DNA from 3 places in the Lysinibacillus sp. AR18-8 genome. Region 3 is predicted to be linked to each of the others. Evidence: riboswitches for the same ligand, from Rfam matches in the RefSeq annotation. Region 3 holds a riboswitch; each other region holds the start of a gene.

Region 1 (2,262 bases), on a different contig from region 3:
AATTGTCATTGGACTTTCTCAAATTGTTCATCCAGATATTGTGCATTCTACTAATTATAATAATGAAATTTGGCCAATCTTTTCCTTTATTTTCACCATTTTATTACCTATACTTTTGTTGATTGTGGTAGTTATTCGCAATCGTAAATCCAAGGCTCAAAATAACGAAACACCTCAGCAGGAAACAGAAAATGACAATCAAAAAGTCTAATTTCTTCTAAGCTAGAAAAGAAATTAGACTTTTTATTAATTAAATATGATATTCGATTTCATCTACAAAATCCCATTCATATGGTGTTTCTTGGTAAACATAGTAGTTCAACCAGTTAGAGAATAATAGATGCGTATGGGCACGCCATGTATTCATCGGCACTTGTGTCGGATCGTCATTCGGGAAGTAGTTTACAGGAACGGCGATATCTATGCCCTTCGCCACATCGCGACTGTATTCATCGGCTAGCGTTGTCGCATCATACTCTAGATGCCCCGTAATCATAATATTTTTATTATCTTTTGATTGTACAATAAATACCCCAGCATCCTCTGAATAGGATAATAATCGTAGATCTGGATGATTGCGAACCTCGTCAATCGAAACAGATGTATAGCGTGAATGGGGCGCAGTAAATAAATCACTAAAGCCACGTACCAAATCTACAGTTAAATCTGTAATCACATGGGAATAGACGCCTGAGCATTTAGCAGAAAGCTCAACCTTCCCAATGCCATAATGATGATACAATGCAGCCTGTGCCCCCCAACATATATGTAGCACGGATGTCACATTCTTTTTAGACCAATCCATAATTTCTGAAATTTCCTGCCAATAGTTGACCTCTTCAAAAGCCATTTTTTCTACTGGCGCACCAGTTATAATCATACCATCATAGCGTCGGTGTCGAATCTGATTGAACGTTGTGTAGAAAAGCTGCAAATGGGATTTACTCACATTTTTAGACTCGTGTGTGGCTGTATTCAAAAAGGTAATATTCACTTGTAATGGTGTATTCCCCAATAAACGTAATAATTGGAGCTCTGTTTTTTCTTTTTCAGGCATTAAATTTAATATTAATATATTTAATGGACGGATTTGCTGTGTTTTCGCACGATCTTCTTCCATGACGAAGATTTTTTCCTCACGTAAATGTTCTCCAGCTGGTAAATTTTTCGGAATATTAATTGGCATCTTGCTTTCCCCTCTCTATAATCACTCTCTTTTAGCAAATCTTGCTTGCGTAGAATGCAATGAAATTAAAAAATCCTCCTCATTCCATACGAGATAGAATGAGAAGGATTTTTTTCACGTCCACTCTTATCTCTCAAAGGAAAAAATCCTTTGCTGGAATTAGCACCTTTCTAACGATTGTTAGAGGTTGCTGAAGCGTCATCGGGCCAAATCCCTCAGCTTCTCTTGATAAGATTATTTAATTATCTTGAATTGTAACACGAACTAGTTAGAATATCAATAATTCATAGAATATTTTGTGATTCATGTGCATGTTCCTTGCTCATTTGATGTACACTAAGCTTGCTATATGTGGTGTTTCTGCATTTAAAATTTATGGTAAACATGCCGTAATTATGTTACCATATACTTTTAGTAAGAGAGAGGAACGTGAATAGTTTGATTAAAATTGAATTTCCAAAACCAGATCTAGTAATCCGTCAACGTGAACAAGATTTAAAACCAGGTGATGTGCCAATCACACCTTACTTCGGTTTTATTGACTTCCATAAAATCACACGTGATAAAGGCGGCATTTTCTTATTCTATAATGACAAGAATGAGCTATTGTTTGTTGGGAAAGCACGTAAAATTCGTCAACGTATTAAAAAACATTTCGAGGATAATGTATCTCCGATGAAAAACCATCGTGATGAAGTGTTCAAAATTGAAGTCTATGAAGTAGAAGATCCAATGGAACGTGAAATTTACGAAACATATGCGATTAATACTTTCCGCTCTAAATATAACGTAGACAAAGTCTTTTATTAGGCATCACGTAAAGAAACCGAAATCTCATTTCTAAAGGGATTTCGGTTTCTTTTATCACATAATGGTCATACGATCAATTGGCGTACTCTGACCGTTTATTCGCAAATCAATGGTATCCAGCTCAGGATTCTTGACGGTGATTTTAAAAACATAGGGTTGTGCCTCTTTCCTTTGCTCGCTGCCTTCTTCTAACTGGATAATAAGCCTATTTCCCTCAGCTGTAATACTTGCCAATACATTCCCTTTTGAATAATAAACAAGGTAAT
Region 2 (2,262 bases), on a different contig from region 3:
AATGGAAACAGGCTGAGCAACGCCAATCGCATAGGCAAGTTGCACTTCAGCACGCTCTGCTAAGCCAGCTGCTACGATGTTTTTCGCTACATAACGTGCTGCATATGCCGCCGAACGGTCTACCTTGGTAGCATCCTTACCTGAGAAGGCACCACCACCGTGACGTGCATAACCACCGTATGTATCAACAATGATTTTACGTCCTGTTAATCCAGCATCACCTTTTGGCCCACCAATTACAAAACGGCCAGTTGGATTGATGAAGTATTTCGTATTAGCATCTAATAATTCACTCGGTACAACTGGTGCAATAACAAATTCTTTTAAATCTGCTTGAATTTGTTCAAGTGTTGCTTCTTCATCATGCTGTGTTGAAATAACAATTGTATCCACGCGAACCGGTACATTATTGTCATCATATTCAATCGTTACTTGCGTTTTACCATCAGGACGTAAATAGGCAAGTTCACCTGATTTACGTACTTCTGTTAAACGGCGTGCTAATTTGTGTGCCAAGCTAATTGGTAATGGCATTAGCTCTGGTGTTTCATTACATGCATAGCCAAACATTAAGCCTTGGTCACCAGCACCAATTGCTTCAATATCAGCATCTGTCATAGAGCCTTCACGTGACTCTAATGCCTGATCAACACCTTGAGCAATATCAGGTGATTGTTCACCAATTGCCACAAGCACCGCTAAGTTCTCAGCATCAAAGCCATATTTACCTCGTGTATAGCCAATTTCAGCTACAGTGTCACGAACAATACCTTTAATATCCACATAAGTAGAAGTAGTAATTTCTCCTGCTACTAATACTAATCCTGTTGTTACAGTTGTTTCACACGCTACACGTGCATTTGGATCTTCTGCTAAAATAGCATCTAAAATGGCATCCGAGATTTGGTCACAAATCTTATCTGGATGTCCTTCTGTTACACTCTCTGATGTAAACAGTCGACGGTTTGTCATTTGGTTTTCCTCCTAAATACTCTTACAATAAGTAGTTGTGTATGAATACGGTACTCATTACCCATGTCAAGTCCGCTCCTAAGGATTGAACTCTCAAGCCGTTACTGCTGCTTTTAACACGAGGATTTCGAAAGATCCGTCATTATAATAAGGAAAGAACTACATATACTTACCTTTATATTGATTTTTAACAATAAAAAAATCCTTTTCTCACGTTACTTTACATGAGGAAAGGAATAATGACTGCGTAACCTTTCACTCTTATCGTTCAAGGGATGTTCCCTTGCATCAGGTTGGCACCAACGCATGTCGTGAAATAGTTCATGCAGGTTGCCGGGTTTCACAGGGCCTGACCCTCCACCAGCTCGGGATAAGAGTATCCGTTCAATCTCATGTTACTGAAAAGGTCGAACATTGTCAAATATTTTCTTATGTATTACTGTATAGAAAGGAAAGAACTTATTACACAAAAACTTTTCATACTTGGATGATGATGTAAATAGAAGCAAATTAATCCCTACAACATACCTAGCTACTTGTGGTAACATATGTGTGGCTCAATTTTCGTGCCTAATTACAGTAGGATTGATGGTATTCTACTCGAAAAACATTATTTTTTGTCAGTTTATTGAAAAGTGGTAAAAACTCTAAAATAATTTCTTAATTAGTATAGATTATTTAAGCAATTGTGTTATACTATTTTTGAAATTAAGAAAAAATCCCTCTAAATCAAGGGAATACTATAAAAAAGGATGGTATTTAATCGATGAATTCAGTAGAAATTGCAAACGAACTGAAGGAATTATTAAACGGCGGTAACATTAATGTTCAACTTTCAGTACCACAATTAGCAGAAAAAGCTACATCTCGTGGTGAAGCAATGTTAACAGTAGATGGCGCAGTTCGTGCAGAAACTGGCAAATACACTGGTCGTTCACCTAAAGATAAATATACGGTAGAAGAAGAAAGCACAAAAGATCAAATTGACTGGGGTAAAGTCAACCAACCGATTTCTTCTGAAGTGTTCGATAACCTATATGTAAAAGTAATAAAATATTTAAAAGAACGTGACGAGTTATTCGTATTCAAAGGCTTTGCAGGTGCTGACAAAGACTCACAATTAAGCATTCAAGTTATCAATGAATACGCATGGCACAATCTTTTTGCTCATCAATTATTTATCCGTCCAACAGCAGATGAATTAGCTTCTCATGTTGCCGACTTCACTGTCATCTCAGCTCCTAACTTTAAAGCAGATCCTGCGGTTGATGGTACTGCTTCTGAAACATT
Region 3 (2,262 bases):
TTAGGAAAGATGCTTGGAGAGAAATGGCGATTTGTTGGATACTATCTGACTCATTATAGTATCTATCTTATCCTTTTATTTATTGTAGGGATGCTCATTGTTTACTTTCTATTCAAAAAAAGAAATGGACAAACATAAAAGTCGGTATACGCTATACCGACTATGGCAAAATAGCAAATGAGCGCACAGGGAAGCCAGATGCTTTTTCTGGCTTAGGTACGATATTGAAGATGATAGCGCCTTTCGCAGGTAGCTTGTCTAAATTCGTCATTAGCTCAATTTGATAGGTGTCTTGGTCAAGCACAAAATATTCGCCATCTAGCTTGCCATTTTTCCGAAAATCAGCAGCAGAGTCCGTATCGAAAGTTTCATGACCAATTGCGCTTACCTTGCGTTCTTTTAGTAAAAACTGTAAAGCTTCTAAACCCCAGCCAGGGATATGGTTATGTCCATCTGCATCCTTATTACTGAAAGCCTCTTTATCTGGCCAGCGCTTACTCCAATCTGTGCGTAATGCTACAAATGTTCCTGCTTCAATTTCTCCATGCTTGTCCTCAAAATCAAGAATATCTTCAACACTTAATGAAAAATCATGGTTGCTCGCAGCCTCTTGTGATTTATCAATAACAACAAGGGGAAGAACAAGCTCTTTTAGTTCTAATTCTTCTAAGTAGCGAGTATCTCGCACAAAATGAATGGGTGGGTCGATATGTGTGCCATATTGACCAGGGAACGTGAATTGTTGAGCGAAGAAACCGTCCTTATGAGAAAATAATGTTTCAAATTTAGCGTCCTCAAACATAAAAAAATGTGGTGAATTAGGGCCGAATGTATGTGTTAAGTCAACCCACTGTTTCGATTTTAATAATTGCAATGCTTGTAAAAGTTCATTAGACATCGATTTCCCTGCTTTCTGTAAAAATAGTTGTAAATAAAAAGGAGTCCCCTAATAGAAGAGGACTCCTGCTGCAACAACGGTAGTTCTTCTTCTCATCTTCAAGGCTGATCATTTTGCCAATTGGAATTAGCACCATACTGTTAGCTGGTTGCTGAGACTTCATCGGGCCAATCCCTCCGTCTCTCTTGATAAGAAAAGTAATATAAGAATTTTCAGAAATAACAATACAAACACTTTAGCATAGTTTTTTATAGTTTACAAGTTCACTAGGAATTTTCACCAATTCAAATTTAAGGTGACTCCACAACAATCATTATCAATAAGACGTATTCTAAAACTGTCTGGTGTATAGTTTGTTTCAAATTTCATCGTAATGCCTGTTGATGTGATTAATTTTTCAACCTCTGTTTTATTTGAAAGTTGAGCAGCATTCATTAAATCATGTGCGAATTGTTGGGAGCTATCTATTTTATCCGTAAGTAATTGGGCTTGCTGCATCATTGCCTTTATCCGTGATGCTGAAGCTTTTAATTTGTGTGTATCGACAGGTGGAAAAGGATTATTGGTCGGCATTGCTAGATGTTGCGAAAAGGGTCTAATGGCAAAATGATTAGCGATAGGCGATGTTGGATAATGATAGGGATGCACAAAATACGGATAAGGATTGTAATACAAGGTCATTCCTCCTATCCTATAACTGATATCCTATCTTATGTAGCAAAACGGCTTTCGGTGTTATTAGCAGTGCAATGTTTGTCCTAATCATTGAAAAAGGAAGCTAAAGTAAGCTTCCTTTTAGCCAAGTACATTTAAGACATCATCAATTTTTTTACTATGTGATAAAATGCCATAATTCATCCATGTTAAAAAGTCTACTTCATAGACACAGTTGCTTTTAACGGCAGCTAGGTTTTTCCAAGTAGGAGTTTTTAAAATAGCACGTTCCTCATTTTCATAAATGGAATGTTGTTTATCAAAGGTAATAAATAAATGATCAGCATCTAATTGCAACAATTGAGCAAATGTCAGTTGTGCTTTACGTTGATTGTGCGGAATACTCCATACTAGTGAATGTGGCATTAAACCTAAGTCACGATATAAAATGGGGCCCGTATAGCCACATTCAGGACCCGCATATAGAGTAATGCCAATGGCTGAAATACGGAGAAATGCTACACTTTGCCCATAAACAGATTTGCTAAGAATTCCTTTTGCTTGTTGTACTTTATCTTCATATTGTAGGATTACGTCTTGCATCAAGGAGGTTTTTCCTGTTAGATCTGCAATTTTAAATAAAGTAGATTGCCAATTCTCTCCAGGGTGTGAAAGATGGCAGACGGGGGCTACTTCATCTAAGTGCTGAA

The links. Region 3 has a riboswitch for S-adenosylmethionine ahead of BFM98_RS16640 (cyclase family protein). Riboswitches for the same ligand answer to the same signal wherever they lie in the genome.
Region 1: linked by a shared signal. The riboswitch ahead of metA (homoserine O-acetyltransferase MetA) and the one ahead of BFM98_RS16640 (cyclase family protein) in region 3 are both predicted to bind S-adenosylmethionine.
Region 2: linked by a shared signal. The riboswitch ahead of metK (methionine adenosyltransferase) and the one ahead of BFM98_RS16640 (cyclase family protein) in region 3 are both predicted to bind S-adenosylmethionine.

What each region holds. Positions count from the first base shown of each region.
Region 1 covers NZ_MDGU01000006.1:21,304-23,565, reverse strand. Annotated here, with positions in the region: gene BFM98_RS04820 (GerAB/ArcD/ProY family transporter) at 1-211, shown strand, start outside; gene metA (homoserine O-acetyltransferase MetA) at 251-1,186, opposite strand; SAM riboswitch class I at 1,310-1,421, opposite strand; gene BFM98_RS04810 (nucleotide excision repair endonuclease) at 1,625-1,996, shown strand; gene BFM98_RS04805 (hypothetical protein) at 2,051-2,262, opposite strand, start outside.
Region 2 covers NZ_MDGU01000026.1:45,369-47,630, forward strand. Annotated here, with positions in the region: gene metK (methionine adenosyltransferase) at 1-972, opposite strand, end outside; SAM riboswitch class I at 1,231-1,349, opposite strand; gene pckA (phosphoenolpyruvate carboxykinase (ATP)) at 1,739-2,262, shown strand, end outside.
Region 3 covers NZ_MDGU01000023.1:81,373-83,634, forward strand. Annotated here, with positions in the region: gene BFM98_RS16635 (DedA family protein) at 1-138, shown strand, start outside; gene BFM98_RS16640 (cyclase family protein) at 161-898, opposite strand; SAM riboswitch class I at 988-1,093, opposite strand; gene BFM98_RS16645 (YuzC family spore coat inner layer protein) at 1,175-1,573, opposite strand; gene BFM98_RS16650 (AraC family transcriptional regulator) at 1,694-2,262, opposite strand, start outside.